3 regions of the Mesorhizobium sp. RSR380A genome follow, and region 2 is predicted to be linked to each of the others. Evidence: predicted binding sites of a transcription regulator. Region 2 holds the regulator's gene; each other region holds the start of a gene.
What was found. The regulator LexA, encoded in region 2, represses DNA repair genes until DNA is damaged. The targets are predictions, from matches to a motif close to TGTTCNNNNTGTGTTCNG.

Region 1 (10,149 bases), 1.3 Mb from region 2:
CTGGGCCGCCGCGAGCGTCAGCATGGGACGCAGCCTTTTGCCGCCCGACGAGATCAGATGATTGGCGACCTCCGGGATCATCTCGACGTCGGAGCCGGCCTTGGACAGGATCAGTTTGTTGACGCGCCCCATATCGGCTGCTGTCAGGTCGATGAGATCCTTGATGGAGGCGGGTTCCCGCTTCCCGTTTTCGATGTTGAGAACGACACCCACCAACAAACACTCCCGTCTTTGATCACGCGTGCGACGGCACCCTGGTCCCGCCTGGGACTCTAGGGCGGCACATACGGGCACGGCAAGAGGCGAATTGGCGCGGCTGCGGTGACGGCGTGTCAACCTTAGCGACCGCATGCCGTTGCCCGAAAACCGCTCCACACTTTTCGGCGCCATGCTCCAGCGTTTACATCAACGCTGCAACCTGCGAACTTCGTCCGATGATAGAACTCGTGCGCACCAACGATGCCGTGATCATCTCCTTTGTCGAATCGCTGATGCGCGATGCCGGGATTGCCTGCTTCGTCGCCGACCAGAACATGAGCATTCTCGAAGGGTCGATCGGTCTTTTGCAGAAGCGCGTCATGGTCGATGCCGACCAGGCCGATCAGGCGCGGCGCATCTTGAAAGACGCCGGCATCGAGAACGAAATCCGCCAGACATAATGGCTGAAGCGAGCGCGCTTACCAGCGATACGCCGGCCCATACGGTCGATGCCTTCCATCGCGGCCGCTTCTGGCTGGTCCAGCCCAGGACAGGGCATCGCGCCGGGATGGATGCCATGATGCTGGCGGCAGCAGTTCCATCCGGCTTTGCTGGACGCCTCGCCGATTTCGGCGCCGGCGCCGGTGCGGCGGGTCTTGCCGTGCTGTCGCGCTGCCCAGAGGCGCAGGTCGTGCTCGTCGAACGGTCGACCGAGATGGCAGGCTTCGCCACAACCACGCTCGCCCATCCCGGCAATGCGCATCTCGGCAATCGCGCCTCGGTGCTGACCGCCGACGTCACGCTGTCGGGCCGGGCGCGGACGCAAGCCGGCCTTGCCGACAATTCCTTCGATTTCGTCATCATGAACCCGCCCTTCAACGCGGCGCAGGACCGCGCCACGCCAGATCCGCTGCGGCGGCAAGCGCATGTCATGGACGACGGGCTGTTCGAGAGCTGGATCCGAAGTGCGGCTGCCGTCGCCAAGCCGCGCGGGGGCCTGGCCGTCATTGCGCGGCCGGAACAGCTTGGCGACCTCCTCGATGCGCTGTCGGGCCGCTTCGGCGACGCCGAGATGCTGGCCGTGCATCCGCGCCCGGAAGCAGCCGCAATCCGCATTGTGGTCAGGGCAGCGCTCGGCGCGCGCGGCAAGCTGTCGATCCGCCCGCCTTTGATGCTGCATGGGCAAACGGGCGACGGCCCGTCGGAACGAACCGAGATGATCAACAACGAACTGGCGTCGCTGTTTGGCGATTGATTTAGGCCCGTCAGTGTCGTTGCCGCAAAACCGGCACACAGTTGGCTGAGATGGATTGCAGCATTGCCGTTGACCGGCAAATCCCTACATGCGTTGAAGCCATTTGGAGACAGCCACCTCGTGAAACGCCTTTTCAACCGCCTGCTGCCGAAATCCTGGCGATCCAGCGTCGTCACCATTCCCGTCATCAGGCTGCATGGCACCATCATGGCCGGCGGCGGCCCGTTCCGGCCGAGCCTGTCCTTGGCGTCCACCGCCGCCCTCATCGAAAAGGCGTTCCTGTTCGATGCGCCCGCCGTCGCCATTTCAATCAATTCGCCTGGCGGCTCGCCGGTGCAGTCGCGGCTGATCTTCAAGCGCATCCGCGACCTCGCGGTCGAGAAGAACAAAAAGGTGCTGGTCTTTGTCGAGGATGTGGCGGCCTCGGGCGGCTACATGATCGCGGTCGCCGGCGACGAGATCTTTGCCGATCCGTCCTCCATCGTCGGTTCGATTGGTGTCGTCTCGGCCTCGTTCGGCTTTCCCGAGTTGATGAAGAAGATCGGTGTCGAGCGCCGTGTCCACACCGCCGGCCAGAACAAGGCGGTGCTCGACCCGTTCAAGCCGGAGAAGAGGGAAGACGTCGAGCGCCTGAAGGCGCTGCAGCTGGAAGTGCACGAGACCTTCATCGACCTGGTCAGGGAACGCCGTGGCACCAAGCTGAAGGACGATCCGGACCTGTTCACCGGCCTGTTCTGGACCGGCAAGAAAGGGCTGGAGCTTGGCCTCGTCGATGCGTTGAGCGACATGCGCACGGTACTGAAAACCCGCTTCGGCGCGAAAACCCAGCTCAGGCTGGTCACCGCGCCGCGTGGCCTGTTTGGCCGCATCGGCCTGTTCGGCTCGAACTTTTCAGCGCCCGATATTGCCGCCGCCGCCGCAAGGGGCGTGATCGATGCGGCGGAAGAGCGCGCATTGTGGGCGCGCTTCGGGCTTTGAAAAAGCGGGGAAAGCGTCTAGCATGAGCGCTTGACAGTCTGCCTTGCCGTCTTGCGAGGGAGGAGCTTTGAAATGCCACAGATCATTTTCTTCGCAGTTGTCGGCGCCGCCGCTTATTTCGGCTACCGCACCTTCGTCCGCGAGGCCGAACGTGTGACCGCCAAGGTGCGGCGCACCGAAAAGCAGGCAGCCAACGGCACCAACGGCACGCTGGTCCAGGATCCCAAGACCGGCGAATACCGCCTGGCCAAGGACTGAGCATCATCCCGTCAGCAGCCGACAGTTTGGATGCCGCAGCCCGGACGTGGCTTGCGCCCGCCAAGATAAATCTGGCGCTGCACGTCACCGGCAAGCGCGCCGACGGCTACCATCTGCTCGAGAGCCTGGTCGTTTTCACCCGCTTCGGCGACAGGGTCGAGATCGAGCCTGCCGACGCCGACCGGTTCTCCGTATCGGGCCGTTACGCGACTTCCGTGCCGATCGACGACAGCAATCTGGTGGTGAAGGCGCGCGAGGCGCTGCGCAGGCAGGCCGGCCAGCAGAGCACGCCGCCGGTTGCCATCCGGCTGGAAAAGAACCTGCCGATCGCATCCGGCGTCGGCGGCGGCTCAAGCGACGCGGCGGCGGTATTGCAGGGTCTTGTCCGGACCTGGGGGCTCGACATCGGCGAGGCCGAACTGAGCCGGATCGGTCTCACGCTCGGCGCCGACGTGCCGATGTGTCTTGCGGCAAAACCGCTGGTTGCGCGTGGCGTCGGCGACGAGCTGTCGCTGGTGCCGGATTTTCCGGCGCTCGCTTTGGTGCTGGTCAATCCCGGCGTCGCCGTCTCGACGCCTGATGTGTTCAACGCACTTGAGAAACGCGACAATGAGGGATTGCCGCCGCTGCCGCGTGCATTTGACTTCCACAGTGTCCGCAACTGGCTGGAGATCACCCGCAACGATCTCGAACCGGCGGCGCAGGCGATCCAGCCGCCCATCGGCCGAGCGCTTTCCCTGCTGAACAGGGCCGGATCTGGATTCTCGCGCATGTCGGGCTCCGGCGCGACATGCTTCGGACTGTTCGAGACCGGCAATGTCGCCAAGCGCGCCGCCGCCGAGATCCGCAGCCGCGAACCGGAGTGGTTTGTCGCCGCGACACGAAGCATCGCTTCAGAGGGGGCCGATGACCAAAATTGACGAAAGCCGCCCCTTCATCCCGGTGCGCATCGCGGTGCTGACGGTGTCCGATACGCGCAGCCTTGCCGACGACAAATCAGGGCGGACGCTGGCCGATCGCATCGTCGAGGCCGGCCATGTCCTGGCCGCGCGCGACATCGTCACCGACGACCGGGAGAAAATCCGCGACAAGGTGCTGGGCTGGTCGCGCGACGAAGACATCGATGTCGTCATCACCACCGGCGGCACCGGTTTTACCGGCCGCGACGTGACGCCGGAGGCGCTGGAGCCGATCTTCGAGAAGCGCATGGATGGCTTTTCCGAAGTGTTCCACCGCATTTCCTACGACAAGATCGGCACCTCGACAGTGCAGAGTCGGGCGACGGGCGGCGTCGTCAACGCCACCTTCGTCTTCGTGCTGCCGGGCTCGCCCGGCGCCTGCAGGGACGCCTGGGACGGCATCCTGAAACCGCAGCTCGACTACCGCCACATGCCCTGCAACTTCGTCGAGATCATGCCGCGCCTGGACGAGCATTTGCGGCGCGGCAAGGCCGCCTCGTAAACCAAGGCAAAGCCGGCCAAGTGCTGCCTTTGTCAGGCAGAATGGCGGCTGCGCCTTCGAGAGGTCATTTCCTCCGGGTCGTCGGGCGGATAGTCTGTCGCCAAGTCAAGACGGAAGAGATCCAATGAGCGCGCACCGCGGCGGCTGCCATTGCGGCAACATCCACCTGACGTTCGAAACGGGAATCGAGCCGGCCGAGGTGGAGATCCGCGCCTGCCAGTGCGCGTTCTGTGTCCGGCATGGTTCGCGCGCCGCTGCCGATCCGCAGGGCCGATTGATCGTCTCGGTCGAGGACGAGGCGCGGCTGCACCGATACCGGTTCGGATTGCGCACCGCCGATTATCTCATCTGCCGGGACTGCGGCGTCTATGTCGCTGCTGTGACCACCGACGGCGAACCGAGAGCGATCGTCATCGTCAATGCGCTGGATGACCGGCCGCGGTTCAACCGCGAGCCGGTCCCAATGGACTATGATGCCGAGAACAAAGAGGGTCGCATTGCCCGGCGGCAAGCGCGCTGGATGCCGGTCGAGATCCGCTCCGGCGTCAGCGGATGACCGGCTCGCCGTGGAAGCGGCGGCGCGAGGGCGGCGAGACGCCGAAGCCGACCTCCATCATCAGCCGTGGCGTGGTGGACGGCACGGTGCCCATGTGGAAGCCGAACGGGTCCTCGACGAAGCCGAGGCCGGCCTCGCCGGTCAGCGTGACCGGGCTGTCGTCGCCATAGACCTTGAGCACGTCTTGCGCCGGATGGCCGACCAGCAGCGTCAGCTGGTGCTTGAGGCTGCGCCTGTTGTGGCTGGCTTTGACATAGACATGCGGGCCGGTGCCGGCATCGCAGGGCTTGAGATAGAAGAAGAATTTCAGCATCCGCCAGTCGTCGAGATCGAAATGATATTTGCCGAGCGAGGCAAGGTTCTTGTCGGCGTCGGAAGCCTCGCCGGTCGGAAAGCTCCACCAGACACGCGTGGTGATCAGCTTTGCCTGCCCGCCCAGATAGTGCTGGGCGATGTCGAGCAGCAGCGGGTCGTTCTGGATGGCGAGTGCCGCCTTGCAGCCGAGGATGCGCTCGAAATAGTGTCCGCTGAGCAAAGAGCGGCCGAACCGCTTCTCGGCTTCTGCGTGTTCTCCGGGCATGAATTCGAGCCGGCGGTCGAAATTGCCGAAGCACGGCGTGCTCTGAGCAAAGCTGGCGATCTCTTCGTGGATTGCCTGCGGAAGGACCAGTCCGGAGAACAGGCCATCGGCGCGCAGCGCCGCGACGATCGACTTGAGGTCGACGCCCCTGAACATCGTCGCTCCGGCACTCTGCGCGGGGCGCGCGGCTTTGGCGCCAAGCCAGTGCAGTTTGCGCGCCGGCATGGTGCGGGCAAGCACGAACATCGGCAGCCATGCGGGATTTTCGCGCAGGTCGGACAGATAGGTCGGGATACGCACCGCAATGCGGCGGAGCAGGCTGCCGTTGCGGGCAATGGCTTCCAGACTGGGGGCGCCGGATTTGTCAGGGGACGAAAGGTTCATCGGGGTCCTCAGATATGAACGGCAGCAACGACGACGCGGCGCTTGCTTACCGCTCCGGCACTACCCAAACCCCGATATCCCGCATCAACGGAATGCTAATCCCGCGTCAGCTTTTGTGCAATGCACAATAGCTTTTTGCGGCGAAAAAGAGGGATGGTGCTGCGACCGTGCCAATGCGGATGAGACGCCGACGCTGCCCCTCATCCGCCCTTCGGGCACCTTCTCCCCGTGAACGGGGAAAAGGAAGAAACATCACTTCTTCGGCGCCAGCCAGATTTCGGCGTCGAGCCGCCTGGTGGCGAGACCGCGCGCAAGGGCTTCGGCGCTGTGCGCGTTCTTCGACAGGGCAGCGGCCTGGCGCTTGCTGATGACCAGCCCTTCGGCCAGCGCCCGGTTGCCCGAAAACACCCGTGACAGGAACGGCGTGCGGCTGCCGCGCGCACGGCAAAAGCGCGCCGGCATGGTTTGCCGCGCCGTGTGAGCGACAACGTCGTCGATCCAGCCCTCCGCCAGCCTTGCGCCGGGTTCCAGAAACAGCAGCCAGTCACCCTTCGCCTGCCTGATTCCCGCGGCAATGCCGCCGGCCACGAAGTGGCAGCCGGCATGATCGGCAACCCGATGCGTCTGGTCGGTCGAGCCGGTGTCGCAGACGATGACATCGCGCACCACGCCCTCGACCGCGCCGCCGATCAACGAGGCGAGCGTGCGGGCAAGGCCTTCTTCGTCATCCCGGGTTTCGATGAGAACGCTGAGCATTTTTAGCCGAATAGCGGAAAGCCCGGCGCAGCGCCAGTTTTGCATGGCCCAACGAAAAAGTTCTTGCTTTGTTCTCATCAGCGAAATAGGATTATTTTCATGAACAGAGCGATTCGACAGCCAGCCGACAGTCCTTGGGAAAGGGCCAAAATGGAACATATCGTGCGTGCGGACATTGCTGCTTTCGGAGCAGGGCGAGCCGAGATGGCCAATGCGATGATCGAACAGAGCGGCATGCGCGTCCGTCCGGATCGCAACCGCGGCCGTTCCGCGGGCATCAACCCGTCCGGCCGGTTCGAGCCGGTCAGCCGGCATGTGTTCGACGACGGCTGGAATTCGCTGGAGGAATTGCCGCCGTTCAAGACCGAAGTGCAGGTCGAGAAGCCGCGCACCATCATCACCCGCAACGAATCGCCCGACATTTCCTTCGACCGCTCGATCAACCCCTATCGCGGCTGCGAGCATGGCTGCGTCTATTGTTTCGCCCGGCCGACGCATTCCTTCATGGGCCTGTCGCCGGGGCTGGATTTCGAAGCGAAGCTGTTTGCCAAGCCGGATGCGGCGCGGCTGCTCGACAAGGAACTGTCGAAGGATGGCTATCAGCCGCGCACCATCGCGATCGGCACCAACACCGATCCCTACCAGCCGATCGAGAAACAATACCGGATCATGCGCGAGATCCTCGAAGTGCTGGAGGCGCGCGGCCATCCGGTCGGCATCGTCACCAAATCCCATCTGGTGACGCGCGACATCGACATCTTGTCGCGCATGGCCGAACGGGGCTTGGCCAAGGTGGCGCTGTCGGTGACGACGATGGACCGCATGCTGGCGCGCACCATGGAGCCACGCGCGTCGACGCCGACCAAGCGGCTTGAGGCAATCCGGCAGCTTTCCGATGCCGGCATCCCGGCCTCTGTCATGGTGGCGCCGATCATTCCCGGCCTGACCGACCAGGAGATGGAGCGCATCCTCGATTCGGCACGCGCCGCAGGCGCCCGCGAGGCCGGCTATGTCATCCTGCGCCTGCCGCTCGAGGTGGCGCCGATCTTCAAGGACTGGCTGCTGCGCCATTATCCCGACCGCTACCGGCACGTGATGTCGCTGATCCGTTCGATGCGCGACGGCAAGGACTATGATTCGGAATGGGGCAAGCGGATGAAAGGCGCCGGCCCCTATGCCTGGCAGATCGGCCGGCGCTTCGAGATCACGGCCAAGCGGCTCGGCCTCAACGCCGAGCGGCGCACCCTCCGAACCGACCAGTTTGTCGCCGCCGCCAAGGCGACCGAGCAGCTGATGCTGCTCTGAGAGTAGCGCCTGCCCTGCCCTCGTGGTTGGCAGGCGACCCAAGAATCCCGTCCGGCCTGTCCCCCGGCCTGCAGACGGTGCCCTCCCGGTCTTGCCCCACTCGACCCTGGAGGGACTTGCGGAGAATCGGAGCCGATGCGAACCTCGCCGCAACATGGCTCGCGCGCGTTCCGATTCTCCGCTTCTTTTAGAAATCGTCGAAAAGCCCGACTTCTCCTTCGAGACGAAGGCGATGGCTGAAGGCCTGTGGCCGGTGGCAGGCATGGACGAGGCCGGCCGCGGTCCGCTGGCCGGGCCGGTGGTGGCGGCGGCGGTGATCCTCGATCCCGCCAACATTCCCGACGGGCTAGACGATTCCAAACGGCTCAACCATTTGCAGCGCGAGGCGCTGTTCCTGAAAATCCTGGGGTCAGCGCTCGGCGTGTCGATGGCCTCGGTCAGCGCCGAAGGCATTGACGGCAGCAATATCCTCAAGGCCAGCCTGGAAGCCATGCGCCGCGCCCTTGCCGGCCTGCCGATCCAGGCGAAGCTGGCGCTGGCCGATGGCCGCGATGTGCCGCCGGGCCTCCTCTGCGAAGGCCGCGCGCTGATCAAGGGCGACCAGCGCTCGCAATCGATCGCCGCCGCCTCGATCGTCGCCAAGGTGATGCGCGACCGCATGATGTGCGGCTGCGGCAGCCACCACGAACGCTACGGGTTCGAAGTCCACATGGGCTACGCCACCGTGCGGCACCGCACCGCGATCGAAGCGCATGGTCCGGTGGCAAGGCTGCACCGGGCGTCATTCGCGCCGTTCAGGCTGGGTGGAGTTGAGGTGGTTGAGGAAGAAGGGTTTGTCGGGTTGGACAGCTAATCTCCCCCCTTGAGGGGGAGATGGCCGGCAGGCCAGAGGGGGGTCGCCGCGCGTGAAGCGCCAGCCCTTCTTCGCAGCAGAATGCGTCGCGCCCGGTCGCACCGACCCCCTCTGTCGCCTTTGGCGACATCTCCCCCTCAAGGGGGGAGATTGTCCGCGCTCAACAAAAAAGCCGCCAGGTTGCCCGGGCGGCTTGATGTCAGCGAGTTACCCCGCTCAGTTCAGCCTGGCCTTCACGTCCTGCAGCGCGGACTTGAACAGGTCGGCGCCGGCCTTGGCGTCGATCTTGCCGGCAAGCAGCGTGCGGGCCGCCTCGACGGCGATGTCGACGGCGCTGGCGCGCACTTCGGCGACGGCTTCGCGCTCGGCCTGGCCGATCTTCTGCTCGGCAAGCGCGGTGCGGCGGGTGACATAGTCTTCGGTCTTCTTGTGCGCCTCGGCGGCAAGCATGTCGGCCTCGCGCTTGGCGGCAGCGACGATGGCTGCGGCCTCCTGCTCTGCTTCCTTGCGCTTCTTCTGGTATTGGCCGAGCAGTTGCTGGGCCTCTTCGCGCAACCGGCGGGCTTCCGCAAGCTCGTCGCTGATCTTGGTCGCACGGGCGTCGAGCGACTTGGCGATCAGGCCTGGCACCTTGATGTAAACGGCAACGCCGAGGAAAATGACGAGGGCAACTGTTGCCCAGAGCGTTGCGAGAGATGTGGCGTCCATGATGTGCTCCTCACCGGGCCACGGATTTGACCGCAGCCGAGATCTCGGCCTTGCTCGTCTTGCCGCCGACAAGCGCATCGACGATGGCTGAAGCGGTGTCCTCGGCAATCGTGCCGACTTCCTTCATGGCGTTGGCCTTGATGGAAGCAATGCTGGCCTCGGCCTCGCCGAGCTTCTTGTCGAGGGCGGCCTCGACCTTCTTGCGGGCAGCCTCGGCTTCAGCCTTGGCAGCGTCGTTGGCCTGCTGGCCTATCGCGTTGGCCTTGGCCTTGGCTTCCGCAAGTTCCTGCTCGTAAGCGGCAACGGCGGCGTCGGCCTCGCCCTTCAGCCTGGCGGCCTGGTCGAGGTCCTGCGTGATGCGATCGCTGCGGACGTCGATGATGCCGCCAAGGCGCGGCATCACCACCTTCTTCAGGAACAGATAGAACAGCCCGAACGTGATCGCCAGCCACAGAAGCTGGGACGGAAACGTCGCCGGATCGAATGGCGGGAACGTGCCGTGCGCCTCGGCAGGCACGCCGGCGCCGGAATGCGTGCCGCCTTCCGTACCGGTATGGGCGCCTTCAGCGGCGGGTGCGGACTCTTGCGCAAACGCAGATGTCACGAACATGGACTATCCCCTGATATCAGGCATGGCCGCAGGAATGCGGCCAGCCAATTCTTCCCAATGCTCGTCCGACCGATATTGGCCGAACAGGGGCTCAGCCGAACAGGGCGAGAAGCGCGATGAGAAGCGAGAAAATGCCCAGAGCTTCGGTCACGGCGAAGCCGAAAATCAGGCGGCCGAACTGGCCATCGGCGGCCGACGGATTGCGCAGGGCGCCCGCCAGGTAGCTGCCGAAGATGTTGCCGAGGCC
Region 2 (10,149 bases):
AGGCGCTGTCGCGGCTGGAGGCGGAACGGCTTGTGACCGCCATCAGCAACCGCGGGTTTGCGGTCGCTCCCGTCTCTCGGGCGGAGCTCGAGGATTTGGCACGTGCGCGGCTGGTGGTCGAACTGCCCCTGCTGGTGGAATCGATCGAGAAGGGCGACCGTGAGTGGGAAGACGCGGTCGTTGCCGCCCACTATCGTCTCTCACGGTGCGGGTCTGTTCTCGACGATCCATCGGATGATGCGGTCGACGCGTGGTACGAAAAACACGATGCCTTCCATGCGGCGCTGCTCAGTGCCGCGACATCCAGCTGGCTGCTGCGCTTCAATGCAACGATTTCCGACCAATTGCATCGCCATCACCGCTTTCTGGGTCTGGCCCCGACGCTGCGCGCCGCCGCCGGCCGCACGGACGGACACCGGAAGGCCGTGGCGGCCCTGCGCGACGCCGTGGCGATCGAACACCATACCGCCCTGATGGAAGCGGCCCTCGATCGCGACGTCGAACGTGCGAAAACTCTGATGACCGCTCACATCGGCTACACGCTGCGGGTCTATGCCCAGAGAGAACCCCGCGCGGATGCTGCGCAGCCCCGTCCGAAAAGGAAGCGGCGATCGTAGCCGACGACGCAGGGCACTTTGTCTTCGTTTCACCCCGTTGCTGGCAACTGGGCGCAGGCGGCGCTCGCAGCGCCGAACGTTACGCTGAACAAAACGTCAACACATTCATTAAACTTTAAAAGGTTGCGGAACACAACTGGAACAGATAGTGTTTGTTCTGGGTTTGTTTTTTCTGATTCTGGTTTCAGAACCCTTGGGGGCCGCGATGCTGACGCGCAAACAACATGAGCTTCTGATGTTCATCCATGAACGCCTGAAGGAGAGCGGAATCCCGCCGTCCTTCGACGAGATGAAGGAAGCGCTCGACCTCGCCTCCAAGTCCGGCATCCACCGCCTGATCACGGCGCTTGAGGAGCGCGGTTTCATTCGCCGGCTGCCGAACCGGGCGCGCGCGCTGGAAGTGCTGCGGCTGCCCGACTCGATCGCACCAGGCCTCAATGCGGCGAGGAAGTTTTCGCCGAGCGTCATTCAGGGCAGTCTTGGTCAAACCGGCCAAGGGCAAGGCGGCCAAGGACAAGGCGCGTTGGGCCAAGGCGGTCTCGGCCGCCAGATCAAGCCGGGCTCGCCGTCGCGTTCGATGTCGGCCGGCAATGACGATGCCGTTTCCGCGATTTCAATCCCGGTTATGGGACGCATCGCCGCCGGCGTGCCGATCGACGCCATCCAGCATCAGACCCATTCGATCTCGGTGCCGCCCGATATGATCATGGGCGGCGAACACTACGCGCTCGAGGTCAAGGGCGATTCGATGATCGAGGCCGGCATTTTCGATGGCGACACGGTCATCATCCGCAATGCCGACACAGCCAGCCCCGGCGAGATCGTGGTGGCGTTGGTCGACGATGAGGAAGCGACCCTGAAACGCTTCCGCCGCAAGGGCGCCTCGATCGCCCTGGAAGCCGCCAACCCGGCCTACGAGACCCGCATTTTTGGACCGGACAGGGTGAAGGTGCAGGGCAAGCTTGTCGGATTGATCCGGCGCTACTGAGCCGGCTTGGGTTTGTACTTTTCACGCTGGTTGTAAGGCGGCAGGCCGCGCGCTTCGCGGGAGAAGCGGCGTTGCTCGTGCCAGGGGCGATACGGCTTGTCGACGGCGAAGCGGATGGTTGGCGCTGCAGCTGCCGATTGCGGATCGAAGAAGACGGCGGCGCTGCCGTCGCGGGCCAGCTGTTTCTTCGTCACGACCAGCACCAGCGGGTCGCGGCACGGATTGTAGGCGGTGGCGTCATCGATGACGATCAGGCTCGCGAAGGCACAGGCCGGCCGCGCCGTCTTGCGGTCTTTCGCAAGCGCTACAATGGCTCCGGAAGGGTGCCGGGCGATACAGAGATCGCCGGTGCAATAGAAGGGCGAGCCGGGCGGCAGATCGAGCGGATCGAGATCGAACCGCGTATCTGTTGACTCGAAAATCTCAGGTGGGATAATGGTTTCGGCCCGCAGCGCCCGTTTCCAATTGTCCGTGGTGAATTCGTTGGAGCGTTCGCGGTTGAGGGCGAGTTCGCCGCCACCGATCGGCATGGCCACCAGATGCGCATCCTCGGATATGAGCACGTCGGGCGTAAGCACCTGCGGCACCGTCAACAGGCCGGCCAGCGCGAAAGGCACGGCCGCCAACCTGAGCCAGGTGGTGGCCATGGTGGCGATGACGAGGGCGACCGCCACCAACAGCACCGAGCGGATGGAGATCAGCCCGACGGCGTCGACCGGCGAGCGCTCGGAAATCCAGGCCGATATAGCGATCATCGCCATCAGACCCTTGCCCATCACATAGAGGAACGGCCCGTCGGCGCCGAACGGCATCGCCAGTGCGCTGAGCACGGCAAAAGGCATGACGATCAACGAAACAATCGGCATCACGGCCAGATTGGCGATCAGGCTGAGCGGCGACACACGCTGAAAATGCCAGATGGCGAACAGCAAGGTTGCACTGCCGGCGATGATCGAGGTCATGGCGAGGCCGCCCATGGCCAGCGCGAATTTTCGCGACAGGAAGCCGACGAAGGAGCGCTTTGCCGGCGGCGTTCTCACCTTGTCGGCGCGGTAATCGGCCCAGCCGGCATAGGCGCCGACAAGGGCGGCGGTGGCAGCAAACGACATCTGGAAGCTGGGACCGACCACCTCGTGCGGCGACATCAGGATGACGGCAATGGCGGAGATCGCCAGATTGCGCATGGTGAGTGCGGCGCGATCAAACAGCACGGCGACAAGCATGACCGCCAGCATGATGAAGCTGCGCTCGGCGGCAACCACGACGCCTGAAATGACGAGATAGGCGGCGATGGAGACGAGTGCTGCCACTGCTGCATATTTCTTGACTGGGCGGCGCGAAGAGAAATCGGGAAACAGCGCAAAGGCGCCACGCAGCAACGCCATGATGGTGCCGGCAACCAGCGCCATGTGCAGGCCGGAGATGGAGATGATGTGGTAGATGCCGGTGCGCCGCATCGCTTCGTTGACCTCGTCCGGGATGCCGGCGCGCACCCCGACAATCAACGCCGCGGCAATCTCGCCTTCGGCGCCGCCGATTTTGCCCCTGATATGGTCGGCAATGTTTTCGCGCGCGTTCTCGATTGCCGAGGAGAGCCGCGCGGTCAGCGGCGGCGGTCCCTGCGTAGCAATGGTTTTCGGATTGCCGAGAAAGAAGCCGCTGCCGCCGATACCGGTGAAATAGCTGTCGAAGGAGAAATCGTAGCTCTCCGGCCGCACCGGACCGGTCGGCGGCAACAGCCTGGCATAGCCGGTGATCAGGGAGCCGGCGGTCATATCGGCGGGAACGGTCCGCGCCGAGAGCCTGACCCGCTCCGGGGCGTAGCGCAGCTCGGGGTAAGCGGTCGAAACCACATCGAGCGTCAGCCTGATGCGGCCGCTTTCCATCTGTTCGAGACTGACGACGCGGCCGGTCAGCCGTGTCTGAATCTCGGAGCCGAGCATCTGCGTTCCGGCGCGCCAAGTCTCGACTTTGGCGGCGACGACGCCGAGCGCGCACAGCATCGCGGCCATGCAGAACAGATGCGTCCTCGGCCGCGATCGCGTGGCGAGGGCGCAACATGTCGCCAGCACCACAATGGCGATTGGCTGCGCAAAGCCGGGCTCGCCGGCCAGCGAGAAATAAATGATGACGCCGGCCGCCAGGAAAACCGGCACCAGCAGGAAGGCGACGCCCCGGTCGAGCTCCGTGTTGGCGGCCACGGCAAGGCTGCGGCGGAGCGCGGGCCATGACGGAAGGCGAAGCCGTCTGCGCAGACGGGCGATAGATCCGGGCGCTGTGACTTGCGCCGGCAACGCGTGACCGGGCAGCGCAGGCGCGACGCCGGGATGCGGCTCAGGCAGCGCGAGGGGCAGCGGCTCGGCATAGGGACTATCGGCAAACAGCGAGCGTTCGCTGACGCTTGCCTCGGCGCCTTCGCCTTCCTTCGTGCCCCGGCCACGTCCAGCCATCGGGTCTGCCCCTTGCGCCCCAGACCCCTATGCTACATGAACGCGCAAAGCGCGAAAGTCCGCGTGATCACGTCCACCGCGCCGGAATCGACCATCACCTGGCAAGGACGCTCAATCCTCAATCATATCCCGGCCCTCCGCCCTCAGGCGAGCAAGCCCATCGTGCATTGCCTTCAATTGTTCCGGTGTATGACCCTGCCATTCAGCGAGCTCCCCCAGGATGAGCAACGGATCACGGGAGCGGTAGGATTTCGTCGGATTGCCGGGAAATTTTTTATCGGTCAGGTTAGGGTCATCCATAAAAAACCCTGTCGGCTTTACGATGTAATTCCTTTGACGACCGTCACCCGTTGCAAGCTCTGCTCCCCAGATGGCGGCTTCCAGTGTCTGGGTGAAATAGATCCATGACAGTGGTTTACCTCTGAAATTGGAAGGGTGGCCGACGCTCAGCAGATCCCCGGGTTTCAAATCCGCCCGGGTACCATGGTAGAACGGATCACCCTCCGTATGGTCGGCGTTGCTGGTCATCGGGAGCCCTTCTTTCAATCATTCCTCCTTCGTGGCGAGACGGGACCGCACACAGTTGCTGTGTTCACGATAATGATTGCAGAAGGTCAATATGCGTGACCAAGCCAACGCTGTCACGGCGGCGTTGTAGTCGGGCAGTGCCGCATTCGTGAAGAAATGTCCGCTCGTCAGAGGGGGCTACCACCGTCGCAGCGATGTTCCAGGCACTGTGACGGACGCTGCAGCCGAATGAAACCCAGACATTGACGCTGCTGCCAAATGAGGTTGCGCGGAGGTGCGAACAGATTTTGTGCTACAAGGCTCCGGCGCCCGTTGACGCAACCGATAATTGCCGACGTGCCCCGGCCTCGTCCAGCCATCGGGTCTGCCCCTTGCGCCCCAGACCTCCTATGCTACATGAACGCGCAAAGCGCGAAAGTCCGCGCGATCACGCCCCGCTTTCCAAGCTTCCCGAGAGTTCCATGTCCGACACGGTCGTCACCCGTTTTGCCCCCTCGCCCACCGGCTATCTGCATATCGGCGGCGCGCGCACGGCGCTGTTCAACTGGCTGTACGCCAAGCACACCGGCGGCACGATGGTGCTGCGCATCGAGGACACCGACCGCGAACGCTTCAACGAGGCGGCGACACAGGCCATTCTGGATGGGCTGACCTGGCTCGGCCTTTCCTGGGACGGTGAGGCCATATCGCAGTTCGAGCGCGCGCCGCGCCACCGTGAGGTGGCCGAGGAGCTGGTGCGCCTGGGCAAGGCCTATTACAGCTACGAGACGCCTGCCGAGCTCGAGGCGATGCGCGAGGCCGCACGCGCCAAGGGCCTGCCGCCTCGCTACAACGGCCAGTGGCGCGATCGTGCCCCCTCGGAGGCGCCTCCCGGCGTCAAGGGCGCCATCCGCATCAAGGCGCCGACCGAGGGCGAAACCGTGGTGCACGACCGTGTGCAGGGCGAGGTGCGCTTCCCCAACAAGGACCTCGACGATTTCATCATACTGCGCTCGGACGGCAATCCGACCTACATGCATGCCGTCGTCGTCGACGACCATGACATGGGCGTCACCCACATCATCCGTGGCGACGACCATCTGACCAACGCCGCGCGCCAGACGGTGATCTACAACGCGATGGGCTGGGACGTCCCGTCGATGTCGCATATCCCGCTGATCCACGGCGCCGACGGCGCCAAGCTGTCGAAGCGGCACGGCGCACTCGGCGTCGAGGCTTATCGCGCCATGGGCTATCTGCCCGAGGCGCTGCTCAATTATCTGGCACGGCTCGGCTGGAGCCATGGCGACGACGAGATCATGTCGATCAAGGACATGATTTCGTGGTTCGACATCGGCGATGTCAACAAGGGTGCGGCGCGCTTCGACTTCGCCAAGCTCGAGTCGATCAACGGCGCGCATATGCGCAAGATGGCCGATACCGAGCTGTTCGACATTTTCGTCGCCACTCTGCCATACCTGGAAAGCGGACCGGCTATCGCCGCCCGTCTCGACGACGCCAGGAAGGCGCAGCTGCTGGCTGCCTTGCCGGGCCTGAAAGAGCGCGCCAAGACGCTGGTGGAACTGGCCGATGGCGCGGCCTTCCTGTTCGTCGAGCGGCCGCTGCCGATCGACGAGAAGGCGGCAGCACTGCTCAGTGCCGACGCGCGCGCGATCCTGCGCGGCGCACATGCCGCTTTGCAGACTGTTTCGGGCGATTGGTCGGCTGCCGCGGCTGAAGCCACGGTGCGCGAGTTCGCAGCGGCCGGCGGCCACAAGCTCGGCGCCGTGGCCCAACCGCTCCGGGCGGCCCTTACCGGCCGTAGCACCTCGCCCGGCGTGTTCGACGTGCTTGCCGTGCTTGGCCGCGAGGAAAGCCTGGCGCGGATTGCGGATCAAATCGATTAGGAGCGAGCTGGCCCAAAAAGATTGGCATTGAAAGGCGGGTTTCGCAGTGCAACATTAGGCCTTGGCCCAATCAGGCACGCACCTCCCAAAATGCGGTGGCGAGTTCGCGCATTCCGGTGATTTCGACGTGTCGTTTGCAGGAATTGCCTTGCCGGCATGAGGAACATGAAGGAGTTTGAGAATGAGCGAAGCTGCGACAAGACTGGAAACCGGCAGCAAGACGACGCACCCGTCGACTGCCACGCTCGAACTGGCCGGCAAGACGCATGAATTCAAGGTGCGAAGCGGGTCGGTCGGGCCCGACGTCATCGACATCGGTGCGCTCTACAACACCACCGGCGCCTTCACCTACGATCCCGGCTTCACTTCGACGGCGAGCTGCGAGTCGGCGATAACCTTCATCGACGGCGATGCCGGCATCCTGCTTCACCGCGGCTATCCCATCGACCAGCTGGCCGAGCATGGCGACTTCCTCGAAGTCTGCTACCTCCTGCTCTACGGCGAACTGCCGACCAAGGCGCAGAAGGACGATTTCGACTACCGGGTGACGCGCCACACCATGGTGCACGAGCAGATGTCGCGCTTCTTCACCGGCTTTCGCCGCGACGCGCATCCGATGGCTGTGATGTGCGGTGTGGTCGGCGCGCTGTCGGCCTTCTATCACGACTCCACCGACATTTCGGACCCATACCAGCGCATGGTCGCCTCGATGCGGCTGATCGCCAAGATGCCGACGATTGCGGCCATGGCCTACAAATACCATATCGGCCAGCCCTTCATTTACCCGAAGAACGAGCTGAACTTCGCCGCCAACTTCCTGCACATGTGCTTTGCGGTGCCGTGCGAGGAATACAAGATCAATCCGGTGCTGGCGCGCGCCATGGAGCGCATCTTCATCCTGCATGCCGACCACGAACAGAACGCCTCGACCTCGACGGTGCGGCTTGCCGGCTCGTCGGGCGCCAATCCGTTCGCCTGTATCGCCGCCGGCATCGCCTGCCTGTGGGGCCCGGCGCATGGCGGCGCCAACGAAGCGGCGCTCAACATGCTGGGAGAAATCGGCCATGTCGACCACATCCCGGAATTCATCGCCCGCGCCAAGGACAAGAACGATCCGTTCCGGCTGATGGGCTTCGGCCATCGCGTCTACAAGAACTACGATCCTCGTGCGAAAATCATGCAGAAGACGGCGCATGAGGTGCTCGGCGAACTCGGCATCAAGGACGATCCGCTGCTCGACATCGCCATGGAGCTGGAAAAGATCGCGCTGACCGATTCCTACTTCATCGAAAAGAAGCTCTATCCGAACGTCGATTTCTATTCCGGCATCACGCTGAAGGCGCTGGGCTTCCCCACCACCATGTTCACCGTGCTGTTCGCGGTCGCGCGCACCGTCGGCTGGATCGCGCAGTGGAAGGAAATGATCGAGGATCCCCACCAGAAGATCGGCCGCCCGCGCCAGCTCTATACCGGCGCCCCGGAACGCGACTACGTGCCGATTGCGAAAAGGTGAAAGAGAGTGAATGGTGAATGGTAAGTAGTGAATAGCAGGTAGTAAAAGCAGGTAGTAAGTAGCAGCTTGATTATAGTCGAGAGCTCGTTAATCCTATTCACTATTCACTAAGCGCTATTCGCTCTCCCGATGTGGCGAAGAACGACATCGGCGGCGATGTCGCCGGAGGGCCTGTCCGTGGCCATGCGTCTGGCAACCTCGGCAACGCCGTCCTTTTGCCAGGTGCGGTAGGCGGTGTCTGAAAACAGTGCCTCGAGCTGCCGCGCCAGATAGTGCGGCCGCACATACTGGTTGTAGCTTTCCGGCACGACAGGCCGGTCGGCGATAAGGTTGGGCAAAGCAGCGCTCCACACCGTGATCAGGCTCTGCGCCATCAGCATGATCGGATCGAACTTGTAGCAAGAGATCATCGGTACACCCGACAACGCCAGTTCCAGCGACACCGTTCCAGACGCAATCAGCGCCGCATCGGCCTTGCCGAAGGCCTGCCACTTGCGCTCGGGATCAAGGATGACTTCCGGCTCCTGATCCCAGCGCGCCACCGACGTTTTGACCAGTTCGGCGACATGCGGCACCGTCGGCAGCAACAGCCGCAGCCGGTGGCCACGCGCGCGCAGCGCCGACACCGTCTCGCCGAACGGACCGATAAGCCGGCTCACCTCGCCGCGCCGCGACCCTGGCAGGACGAGCAGCGTCTTGACGTGATCGGCAGAGAGATCGCGTGGCTGGGCTTGCGCCATGGCCGCGCCCAGCACGCCTGGATCATGCGTGAGGCGATGTCCGACGTAAGTGCCGGGGGGGCCGCCGAGACGGCTGAGCTCCTTTACCTCGAAAGGCAGGATGCACAGTATGTGGTCGACATAGGGCTTCATTGCGGCCGCCCTACCCGGCCGCCACGCCCAGACGCTCGGGCAGACATAATGGACGATCGGGATCGACGGATCGGCGGCGCGGATCTTTTTGGCGACGCGCAGCGAGAAATCGGGGCTGTCGATGGTGATCAGACAGTCGGGTTTTTCGGCGGCGACAGCACTTGCCGTCTGGCTGATCCGCCGCATCAGGCGCGGCAAGTCACGCAGGATGGCGCTGAGCCCCATCAGCGCGATCTCGGCGCCGTCGAACAGCGGCGCCAGTCCGAGCGCCTGCAGATGCCGCCCGCCAGTGCCGACGAGTTGCACCTCGCGCCCGGTCATGCGCTTCAGCGCCTGCACGATGTCGGCGCCCAGCAGGTCGCCGGATTCTTCGCCGGCGACGATGGCAATCTTCAGCGGCTTCTCAGCTGCCATGGACAGACTCCGCAGCCGGCAGGCCGAACACGAACAGGCCGAGCGCATTGGCGCGCGCGACAACGGCGGGGCCTTCGAGGATGAGCGAACGGCCGGCTTCGACGGCAATGCCGGCGAGCCCCGCGGCATGCGCCGCCTCGACGGTCTGGGGGCCAATAGATGGCAGATCGGCACGCAATTCCTGGCCAGGCTTGGCGCATTTGACCAGGACACCGCGCGTCTTGCCGGCCAGCCTGCCATGGCCGCGCAACTGCTGCGTCCGCTCGAGCAGTCCGTGGGTGCCCTCGACGCCTTCCAGGGCAACAGTGCGGCCACCGATGGCAATTGCCGCCTGACCAATGTCGAGCGCGCCGATGGCCTTTGCCGCCGCGTGTGCCGCCTCGATATCGCGCCAGTCGGACTTTCGCGGCACTGCTTTGGTCAGCGGCCCTTCGGCCGCGACGAGCCGGGGCACGACTTCATGCGCACCGACAACCTTGACGCCCCGTGCCTCCAGGCCGCGGGTCAATATCTTCAACAGCCCGTCATCGCCGCGGGCAAGCGCCATGGCGAGCGAGGGTATAAGTGCCAGTAGCCCAAGGTTCGGACGCATGTCGACCAACCGCGGCCTGCGCCTGATCTCGCCGGCAAGCACAAGATGGGTGATCCGCCGGCGCCTCAGCAACGCAACCAGCGAGCCGATGTCTTCCAGCGCAAGGCTTTCATGCTCATAGATTGTGAGGTCGGACTGACGGTCGGCCTGACCTTCGACCAGGATGATGACGGGCGGATGTCCGGCCTCCGCCAGGCCGGCGGCAACTTCGACCGGCAAGCTACCGCCGCCGGCAATGATGCCGACCCTGGCGTCCGGCGCAAGATCGAGGCCCGTTGAAGTGGCCTCA
Region 3 (10,149 bases), 2.3 Mb from region 2:
CGTGCTGGTGTTCATCGCCTGGGGGCTGACGCATCTGTTCACCGGCCGCGCCGCTTTCCTGCATCTCGGTGCCATCACCGCCACGATCATGTCGGCCAATGTCTTCATGGTGATTATTCCAAACCAGAAGATCGTCGTCGCCGACCTGATTGCCGGCCGCAAGCCCGACCCGAAATACGGCAAGATCGCCAAGCAGCGCTCGCTGCACAACAATTACCTGACGCTGCCCGTGCTGTTCCTGATGCTGTCGAACCACTATCCGCTGGCGTTTGCGACGGAGTTCAACTGGGTCATCGCCTCGCTGGTGTTCATCATCGGCGTCTTGATCCGGCACTATTTCAACACCGTGCATAAGCGTGCCGGCAACCCGCACTGGACCTGGATGGCGGCTGCGGTGCTGTTCGTCATCATCATGTGGCTGTCGACAGCGCCGAAAATACTGACCGGCGAGCTCAAGGCATCCGCCGCGGCCGAAGTCTATATCGCCTCGTCGCATTTCCCGGCGGTGCGCGACACCGTGCTTGGCCGCTGCTCGATGTGCCATACGGCCGAGCCGGTCTATGAAGGCATCTACCATGCGCCGAAGGGCGTGATGCTCGACACCGACGCCGGCATTGCCGAGCATGCGCGTGAAATCTATTTGCAGGCCGGGCGCAGCCACGCCATGCCGCCCGCCAACGTCACCCAGATCAGCGACAAGGAACGGGCGCTGCTGGTCGCCTGGTTCGAAGGCGCAGGGAAATAGGGATGACCTCCACACTTCTGCGCGGCCGCACCCTAAGTTTTTTGCGCTGGCCCGAAGCCATCGACGACCATGCCGCCTGGCGCTATGAGGAGGATGGCGGCCTGCTGATCCGCGACGGCCGGATCGTTGCCGTAGGCAGCTACACGGAAGTCGAAAAGCAAGCGGGCGACGGTGCGAAAAAGATCGATCATCGGCCGCATCTGCTGCTGCCCGGCTTCATCGATGCGCATGCGCATTTTCCGCAGATGCAGGTCATTGCCTCCTACGGCGCCGAACTGCTCGACTGGCTGAACACCTACACCTTTCCCGAAGAGACCAAATTCGCCAACGCTCAGCATGGCCGCCGCATCGCCCGGCTGCTCCTGGACGAGATGGTGCGCCACGGCACGACGACGGTCGCCGCCTACTGCTCGGTGCACAAGGCGTCTGCCGAAGCGTTCTTTGCCGAATCGCATGCGCGCGGCATGCTCAACATTGCCGGCAAGGTGATGATGGACCGCAATGCGCCGGCAGGCGTGCTCGACACGCCGCAATCCGGCTATGACGATACGAAGGCGCTGATTGCGGAATGGCACGGCAAGGGCCGCCAGCTTTATGCGATCACGCCGCGCTTCGCCATCACCTCCTCGCCCGAGCAGCTGGAGATGGCCGGCACGCTCTGCCGCGAAAACCCCGACCTGCACATGCAGACGCATCTGTCGGAAAACCACGCCGAAATCGCCTTCACGCAAAAACTCTATCCGCAGGCGCGCGACTACACCGATGTTTACGAGCAGTATGGCCTGCTGGGGCCAAAGAGCCTGTTCGGCCACTGCATCCATCTCTCGGAACGAGAGGCCGATGCGCTGTCGGACTCAGGCTCGGTGGCGGTGTTCTGCCCGACCTCGAACCTGTTCCTCGGCTCCGGCCTGTTCGACTACCAGCGCTTTCGTCGCCGCGACAAGCCGCTCAGGATCGCTGCCGCCACCGATGTCGGCGGCGGCACCAACTATTCGATGCTGCGCACCATGGACGAGGGCTACAAGGTGATTGCGCTGAATGGCGAAAAGCTGAACCCGTTCCAGTCCTTCTGGCAGATAACGCGTGGCAATGCCGAGGCGCTGTCTGTGGCGGACAAGGTCGGCACGCTGGATGAAGGCACCGACGCGGACATCACCGTGCTCGACGCCCGCGCCACGCCGGCGATGCGGCTGAGGATGGAGACTGTGGGGACGCTGGCGGAGGAGCTGTTCCTGCTGCAGACATTGGGCGACGACCGCGCGGTGCGCGAGGTCTATGTTGCGGGGCGGCCGGCCAAGATCGATATGATCGTGGGGTAGGACCCATCATCCGCGCGGGACAAGATGATGATTGCGCCTGGTTGCCAAGTGGTTCCCCCACTCCGTCGCCGCTTCGCGGCGCCACCTCTCCCCCTCCGGAGGGAGAGGAAGGGAGCCTTTGCTTCGGAGGACGGGCGCCGGTTCGGACAGCTTGGCGCCCTTCCTCTACCCTGTTGATCGGGGGAGAGGTGTCGAGAGAAGCTCGACGGAGTGGGGGTCGACCCTGGCGGGGCAAGACCACCACCGCGACGAGACCTTGACCGGGCGGAGCTTGTCGTACACACGATTTGTGACGATTTCGGAGAACAAAATGGCCGCCGCGGACGACATCGCTCTGATCCAGAAACAGGAAGAGACGCTGGTCTTCCCGGCCTTCGACGAGGCCGTCGCCTTCAAGGTCGGCGCGGCGATCCGCGAGCGGGCGCTGGCCGAAAAGCTGCCCATCATTGTCGATATCAGGCTGTGGGATCGGCCGCTGTTTTATGCCGCGATGCCCGGTTCAAACGCCTCCAACCCCGACTGGGCACGACGCAAGATCAATGTGGTCAAGCGCTACCTCAGGAGCACCTATCGTCTGGTGCTGGAACAGCAGCGACCGGACCGCACCTTCAAGGTCGGCGAGGGGCTGGATATTGCTGATTACGTACTGGCCGGCGGCGGGTTTCCGGTGACTGTAAAGGGTGCCGGCGTCATCGGCGTCATCGCCGTCTCCGGCCTGCCGGAACGCCAGGATCATGGCGTCGTCGTCGATGCACTGTGCGATCATCTCGGCGTCGATCGGACACAATTGGCGCTGCCGCCGGAAGGTAAATCGTGACGTTGGCGCTGCCCCTCATCCGCCTGCCGGCACCTTCTCCCCGTATAGTGACGGGAGAAAGGACAAGCTCGAGCGCTGGCGATCCCCTCTCCCCGTCTTTCACGGGGTGAGGGTGAGGGGCAGCGCCAACGTTTGCTCATTTTGAAAACCGCCAGTTACGGCCAAGGATAACCGTGCTCGATCCCAAATCCTTTCTCATCTCGATCTTCAATGCCGCTGTTGCCGCTGCCGATCCTGAACGGACCATCAGGGATCATCTGCCGGCCAGGCCCAAGGGCCGTACCATTGTCATTGGCGCCGGCAAGGGCTCGGCGCAGATGGCGGCCGCGTTCGAGAAGGTGTGGGATGGCCCAATCGAAGGGCTGGTCGTCACCCGCTACGGCTATGGCGCCAGATGCGAGCGCATCGAAATCATCGAGGCGGCACATCCGGTACCGGACGCTGCCGGTCTTAAGGCGTCGCGGCGCCTGCTCGAAAAGGTGCAAGGGCTGACTGCGGACGACCTGGTAGTGGCGCTGATATCGGGCGGAGGATCGGCGCTGCTGCCGTCGCCTGCCGCCGGCCTGACGCTCGCCGACGAAATCGCCGTCAACGAGGCGCTGCTTGCCTCCGGCGCGCCGATCGCGGCGATGAACACAATCCGCAAGCATCTCTCGACCATCAAGGGCGGCCGGCTGGCAGCTGCCGCCTGGCCGGCCAAACTGGTATCACTGGTTGTCTCTGACATTCCCGGCGACAACCCGGCCCTGGTGGCCTCCGGCCCGACCGTGCCCGACTCCGGCAACCGCGCCGATGCGCTGGCCTCGATAGCGGCCTACGGCATGAAACTGCCCGACGCCGTCATGGCGCACATCAACTCGCCAGAGGCCGATGCGCCAGATCCGGATGACCAGCGCTTTTCACGCAATGAAGTGCACCTGATCGCCTCGGCTGGCGTGTCGCTGGAAGCGGCAGCCGCTGAGGCAAAACGGCAGGGCATCGAAGCCGTCATCCTCTCCGATTCCATCGAGGGCGAGGCGCGCGAGGTCGGTGGCGTGCATGCAGCCATTGCGCGCGAAGTGGCGACGCGCAACCGGCCGTTCAAAAAGCCGGTGCTGATCCTGTCCGGCGGCGAGACGACCGTGACCTTGCGGGCCCCTGTTGACGGAAAAAGGGGCAAGGGCGGCCGCAACTCCGAATTCCTGCTCGCCTTTGCCATCGGCATCAGCGGCGCGGAAGGTATTCATGCACTGGCCGCCGATACCGACGGCATCGATGGCTCGGAAGACAATGCCGGCGCCTTTGCCGATGGCTCGACCGTCTCGCGCATGCGTGCCGCCGGCGTCGGCGCCAAGGCGATGCTGGCCGGCAACAATGCCTGGACGGCGTTCAACGCGATCGGCGATCTGTTCGTGCCGGGGCCGACGGGTACGAATGTGAATGATCTGAGGGCAATCCTGATCAGTTAATTCGGCCGTGGCGGCCGAAGTTTCCAACGTTGGATTCACGACCGTGAAGCCACTCAGCTTCGTCATCCCTGGGCGAAGCAGGAGCGAAGCTCCTTGTTCGCCCGCGGATGACGATGTCGCTGAGGCTTTCGCTCATCTCACGACCCCATCAGCCGCTTCACCTCTTTCATATCCTTTAGGAACCGCTCGCGCTCAGCCTCCTTGTCCGTCGGCTCGTGAATGCGCAGGATAAAGGACGGGTGGATGGTGATGAACACGCGCAAGCCATCCTCGCGTTCGATCAACTGGCCGCGCATTTTCGTCACGGCAATGGCCTTGCCCAGCAGCGACAACGCCGCCGTTGCCCCAAGCGCCACGGCGAGGTCCGGCTTGATCAGCTCAAGCTCCCGGCCGATCCACCAGCGGCAGGCCTGGACTTCGCCGGTATTTGGCTTCGAGTGGATGCGGCGCTTGCCGCGCGGCTCGAACTTGAAGTGCTTGACGGCGTTGGTGACGTAGACTTTTTGCCGGTCGACGCCTGCGTCATCGAGAATTGCATCGAACACTTTGCCCGCTGGCCCGATAAAAGGTTTGCCGGCGAGATCTTCCTGATCGCCAGGTTGTTCGCCGACGAAGACCACTTTGGCGTCATCCGGCCCCTCGCCGAACACGGTCTGTGTCGCGTCGCGCCACAACGGGCAGCGGCGGCAGCCTTTCGCGGCTTCGCGTAGCTCGGAAATGGTGTTGGCGTCATCGTCCGGCGCCTCGGCCGGCTCGCGCTTCGGCCAATGTTTCGCCTGCAGCTTGGCGTGGTGCGGCGCCGGCATTGTCGGCAGTCTGGCAATCATATCCCTGGCGGCCTCGTCCGCTCCTGCGATCAGATCTGGAATGAGCGAGGCCTCGGGAAGGTTCCGCCAATATTTCTTCGGCATCTCCTTCTGCATCGCCTTCACCTTGAGCCGCGCCGGGTTGAAGATGTTTTCGAAATAGGTCAGCCACAACGCCTCGGTGTCGTCCTGATCGGGTGCATCGCCCTTGGCCGCACCCGGCCCGATCGCCAGCCTTTCGCCGTTCCAGTCGGCGGAGGCATAGGGCGTCAGGATGGTCCAGCGCATGCCGGTGAACCGCCGGACGAAGAAATCCGCGTTGCGCTCGACAATGAAATGCTCCGGCTCGAACCAGGCGACGTAGCGCTCGTTCTCGCCGTCGCCGATCTTCCGGAAGCGTACGAAGGCATGCATCTTATGGCTGTCGCGCCGCACCGCCTTTTCCATGGCTTCGAGCCGCCTGGTGTCGGGATCGGATGCGATCGCCAGCAGTTTCGGCTCGGTGCGAAGGCGCCAAAGCATCCGGTAGAGAAAGGCAAACCGGCCGGGGTCGGAGTGGCAGAAGGCAGTTTCTGCATGGGCGATGAACTCGCGCGGGACGGTAAGCTGCGCGCCCTCTGGCACCGCCGGCAAGGCATCTTGAGGATCATTGGCGTCGGACCCGACACCCCAACTAATATCCTCAGGCCGGACCTCATTCAGCGCCAGACGCCGTGCCGCATCGCGCCAACCGGCGAAATCGGTCTGGCTCGCTAGCCGGACGGTGTATCGGGCAAGGTCGAGCTGGGCCGGCTGCATGGTCAAAACAGCGACAGTTGTTCGCAGGACTTTACGATCGTATCGCGCAGGCCTGTCTTGTCGGTGAGTCCGCCCGGCGACCAGCCTTCGGCGATGATGAAGGGCCTCAGCTTGGCGATCGAATGGCAGATCCGTCCGACATCTTCCAGCCGCATACGTCGGTGGCGGCGGGTTTCAAGGATCTTCGCCACCACCTTGGTGCCCAGACCCGGAACCCGCAGCAGCGCTTCCCGATCGGCGCGGTTGATGTCGACGGGAAACCTCGCCCGATTGCGCAAAGCCCAGGCGAGCTTGGGGTCAATGGCGAGATCGAGCATGCCGTCGCTGCTGCCGGCGAGGATTTCCGGCTGCGAAAAGCCGTAGAAACGCATCAGCCAGTCGGCCTGATAGAGCCGGTGCTCGCGCATCAGCGGCGGTTTTTGCAGCGGCAGCGACGATGACGAATCCGGGATTGGGCTGAAGGCGGAATAATAGACGCGCCGCAGGTGATAGCTGCCATAGAGCCGCGCGCTGGTGTGCAAAATGCCGTCGTCGGATGTTTTGTCGGCGCCGACAATCATCTGCGTCGACTGACCTCCGGGCGCAAAGCGTTCGCGCTTCTTGGTCCTCAGCGTCGGCTCGGCCTTTTCCTCCATCTTCCGGCGCAGGTTCGCCATGGAAAGCCGGATCGTTTCCGGCTTCTTCTCCGGCGCCAGTTTCTTGACGCCCTCATCGGTCGGCAGTTCGACGTTGATAGACAGCCGATCGGCGTAGAGCCCGGCCTGCTCGACCAGTTCGGCCGAGCTTTCCGGAATGGTCTTCAGATGAATATAGCCGGAGAATTTTTCGTCCAGCCGCAGCCGCCGCGCCACTTCCACCATTTCGGCCATGGTCTCGTCGGGCGAACGGATGACGCCGGAGGACAGGAACAGGCCTTCGATGTAGTTGCGCCGATAAAAGTCCATGGTCAGCTTCACCACCTCGTCGATGCTAAAGCGGGCGCGGCGCACATTCGATGACGAGCGGTTGATGCAGTAGCTGCAATCGTAAATGCAGAAATTGGTGAGCAGGATTTTCAGGAGCGAAATGCAGCGGCCATCCGGCGCGTAGGAATGGCAGATGCCCATGCCTTCTGTGGAGCCGATACCGCCGGATTGGAGCGAATCCTTCTTCGCCGAGCCGGACGAAGCACAGGAGGCGTCGTATTTGGCGGCGTCAGACAGGATTGCCAGCTTTTCACGGACGGTGGGCGCGCTCATCCGTTCATGATATGTTCTTGAAGGCTGCAGCGCCACCTCATTTGATGCAGGCGGCGAAAAAGTGATCGCCGCCCGCCGTCAGGGCAATCAGAGACCGTTTCGAAATTCGCTCTGGCGAGTCATATGGTGGTGGTTTCGAGAACCGAAGCGCAGCGGACATTTGGTCCGTGAGCATCGGAAGCGCAGAAACCACCATCGATGGCCGCCGGAGTAGAATTTCGAAACGGTCTCTCAGACCTCGTGCAGGTAGAGGTGGTAGTCCAGCTCGCTCACCGTACGCGCGACGCGCAGATACTCCGACTGCTTGATCGCCACGAAGGTGCGATGCAGATCCTCGCCAAGCGCCTCTTTCAGGAAGCTCGAGGCCCGCGCCGCCTCGATCGCGGCGCGCCAGTCGACCGGCATGGTCGTGCGCGTGACAGCGGCTTCATAGCCATTCCCAGTGGTTTCAGGGCCGGGGTCGAGGCCTTCGTCCAGACCCTTGATGATGCCGGCCAGCACCGTTGCCGCGATCAGGTAGGGATTGGCGTCGACGCCCGACGGCCGGTGCTCGATGCGCCGATTCTTGGCGTCGCCGGCCGGCACGCGCAGCGCCACCGAACGGTTGTTGACGCCCCAGGTCGGCGCCACCGGCGCATAGGACTGCGAGACGAAGCGCCGCCAGGAATTGGCGTGCGGCGCAAACACCAGCATCGATTCGGCCATGGTCTGGATCAGCCCGCCGAGCCCCTGCAGCAGCGGCAGCGACCAGCTTTCGCCGCCTGCTTCGGCAAAAACGTTGCGGCCGTTCTTGTCCTGCAGCGAAACATGGAAATGCATGCCGGAGCCGGCATATTTTTCGATCGGCTTGGCCATGAAGCAGGCGGTAACACCATGGCGGCGCGCCTGCGCCCGCACCAGCCGCTTCAACATGACGAGGTCGTCGGCCGCCCGCATGACATCCTTGCGGTAATTCAGCGTCAGCTCGTACTGGCCGGGCGCGTATTCGGAAATCACCGTTTCGGCCGGAATGCCTTGCGCCTTAGCCGCGGCATAGATGTCGGAAAACAGCGGCTCCATGCCGTGCAGATGGTCGACGGAATAGACTTCCGTCTTGGCCGAGCGGCGGCCGTCGAGCACGGCGTCCGCCGGCTTTACCTTGCCGTCGGCGTCACGCTCATTGGCAAGCAGGAAAAATTCGAGTTCGAAGGCGCCGGCGGGATAGAGGCCCTTGGCCGCCAAGATGTCGACCTGCCTGGCCAGCGCCAGCCGTGGGTCCGACGACATAGGCTGTCCCTCGAGATGGTACATCGCCATCAGCAACTGGCCGCGCGGCGGGTTCGTGCCGTAAAGCGGCACCAGCGTGCCGGGGATCGGCCATGCCCTGAGATCGCCGTCTCCAGTCGTCCAGATCAGCCCGGTTTCGTGCACATCCTCCCCGGTGATGTCGAGGCCGAGGATCGAGATCGGCATGTGGCGGCCGCCCTCGAAGATGCTTTTCAGCTCATGCCGGCGCACGATCTTGCCGCGGCCGACCCCGTTGGCGTCGGTCAAGACGATGTCGAAGGCTTCGATTTCGGGATGGGCGTCGAGAAAGGCTTGCGCCTCGGCGGGCGTCGAGCCCGAAGGTGAAGTCATGATTAGTGTACTCGAGTTTGGCTTGGCAGCTTGTCTCATGCCGTCAGCCTTGCCGCAACCGTGGCGAAGGCGGTGACCAGCCGGTTGACCTGGGCGCCGGTGGTGGCCGGTGAGATCAGCATCATGTTGTGAAAGGGCGCGATCAGCACGCCCTGGTTGACCAGCGCGACATGGATAGCCGCCTCAAGCTCCGGCGCATGGGCAGTCTCGGCTTCGGCGCCGTTCCTGAGCGGGCCAGGGGCGCAGATGAACTCGACGCGGGCGCCGACGCGGGCGACATGCCAGGGCAGATTGTAGCGATCGATGACGCCGGTCAGCCCGGCATCGAGCCGCAGGGCGAGGCGATCCATCCGGGCATAATTCTCCTGCGTCATCACCTCTTCGAGCGTTGCGCGCATGGCTGCGAACTGCAGCGGGTTCGCCGACAGCGTCGTGCCCATGCCGGAATAGCCCGGCTCCTTGGTTCGATTGTAGTCGGCATAGCGCGAGGCGGCCTCGTCGCTCATGCCCCACACGCTTGCCGGCACGCCGCCGGCGATCGGCTTGCCCAGCACGAACAGGTCGGGCTGCAGCCCGAATTTCCTGGTGTAGCCGCCGGGTCCAGTCGAAATCGTGTGCGTCTCGTCTATCAGAAGCAGCGTTCCGGCCGCGCGCGTCAGTTTGCGCAAGGCGTCGTGAAAACCCGGATCGGGCAGCACCATGCAGGAATTGGTCAGCACCGGCTCAGCAATGACGCAGGCGACATCCTTGTCCTTGAGCGCTGCTTGCAGCGCGGCGACATCGTTGAATTCAATGACCTTCGCCGTCTTGGTCAGGTCGCGAAACTCACCCGCCAGCCCCGGCCGATTCACGGGCTTGCCGTCGACCATCCGGACCATCGTCTCGTCGACCGAGCCGTGATAGCAGCCGTTGAAGACCAGTATCTTTTCGCGGCCGGTGACGGCGCGGGCGACGCGCAGCGCGAAGCGGTTGGCGTCGGTGGCGGTGGTGGCGATCTGCCAGAACGGCAGACCGAAACGCTGTGTGAGCAGCGGCCCGATGGCCAGCGCATCTTCCGAAGGCAGCATATAGGTCAGGCCGCGCCCGGCCTGGCGGCGGATGGCGCGCGCCACCGGCGGCGGCGAATGGCCGAACATCGAGCCGGTGTCACCGAGGCAGAAATCGTCCAGCCTGTTGCCGTCGATATCCGTGATGGCGGCGCCCTTGGCGCTTTCGACCAGGATCGGGAATGGCGTCGGCCAGTCGTTCATCCAGTGCATCGGCACACCGCCGAAGAAGCCTGGCAGGCCGTTACCGACCTTGGCCTGCGATTTCGGCCGCGCCTTGCGGAAGGTGTTCGCCTCGCTTGTCCGCAATGCAGC

Region 1: ACYG9Z_RS20930 (PA0069 family radical SAM protein) is a predicted target of LexA. The motif match lies at 6,485-6,502, and genes of this name have one in related genera.
Region 3: ACYG9Z_RS16470 (putative DNA modification/repair radical SAM protein) is a predicted target of LexA. The motif match lies at 7,173-7,190, and genes of this name have one in related genera.

Annotation. Positions count from the first base shown of each region.
Region 1 covers NZ_JBTTIB010000001.1:4,367,022-4,377,170, reverse strand. Annotated here, with positions in the region: gene ACYG9Z_RS20980 (polyprenyl synthetase family protein) at 1-213, opposite strand, end outside; gene ACYG9Z_RS20975 (putative signal transducing protein) at 435-659, shown strand; gene ACYG9Z_RS20970 (tRNA1(Val) (adenine(37)-N6)-methyltransferase) at 659-1,453, shown strand; gene ACYG9Z_RS20965 (S49 family peptidase) at 1,574-2,431, shown strand; gene ACYG9Z_RS20960 (membrane protein) at 2,504-2,689, shown strand; gene ACYG9Z_RS20955 (4-(cytidine 5'-diphospho)-2-C-methyl-D-erythritol kinase) at 2,716-3,609, shown strand; gene moaB (molybdenum cofactor biosynthesis protein B) at 3,596-4,150, shown strand; gene ACYG9Z_RS20945 (GFA family protein) at 4,275-4,706, shown strand; gene ACYG9Z_RS20940 (hypothetical protein) at 4,696-5,670, opposite strand; gene ACYG9Z_RS20935 (glycosyltransferase) at 5,923-6,426, opposite strand; gene ACYG9Z_RS20930 (PA0069 family radical SAM protein) at 6,577-7,731, shown strand; gene ACYG9Z_RS20925 (ribonuclease HII) at 7,886-8,584, shown strand; gene ACYG9Z_RS20920 (F0F1 ATP synthase subunit B) at 8,801-9,292, opposite strand; gene ACYG9Z_RS20915 (F0F1 ATP synthase subunit B) at 9,303-9,902, opposite strand; gene ACYG9Z_RS20910 (F0F1 ATP synthase subunit C) at 9,994-10,149, opposite strand, start outside.
Region 2 covers NZ_JBTTIB010000001.1:5,677,954-5,688,102, reverse strand. Annotated here, with positions in the region: gene ACYG9Z_RS27645 (GntR family transcriptional regulator) at 1-617, shown strand, start outside; gene lexA (transcriptional repressor LexA) at 823-1,605, shown strand; gene ACYG9Z_RS27635 (ComEC/Rec2 family competence protein) at 1,599-4,055, opposite strand; gene arr (NAD(+)--rifampin ADP-ribosyltransferase) at 4,167-4,583, opposite strand; gene gltX (glutamate--tRNA ligase) at 5,045-6,469, shown strand; gene gltA (citrate synthase) at 6,651-7,982, shown strand; gene lpxB (lipid-A-disaccharide synthase) at 8,090-9,268, opposite strand; gene ACYG9Z_RS27610 (LpxI family protein) at 9,258-10,149, opposite strand, start outside; gene lpxA (acyl-ACP--UDP-N-acetylglucosamine O-acyltransferase) at 10,147-10,149, opposite strand, start outside.
Region 3 covers NZ_JBTTIB010000001.1:3,385,083-3,395,231, reverse strand. Annotated here, with positions in the region: gene ACYG9Z_RS16495 (urate hydroxylase PuuD) at 1-745, shown strand, start outside; gene guaD (guanine deaminase) at 748-2,064, shown strand; gene ACYG9Z_RS16485 (heme-degrading domain-containing protein) at 2,375-2,881, shown strand; gene ACYG9Z_RS16480 (glycerate kinase type-2 family protein) at 3,049-4,329, shown strand; gene ACYG9Z_RS16475 (UdgX family uracil-DNA binding protein) at 4,467-5,933, opposite strand; gene ACYG9Z_RS16470 (putative DNA modification/repair radical SAM protein) at 5,936-7,171, opposite strand; gene ACYG9Z_RS16465 (glutamine synthetase family protein) at 7,403-8,788, opposite strand; gene ACYG9Z_RS16460 (aspartate aminotransferase family protein) at 8,824-10,149, opposite strand, start outside.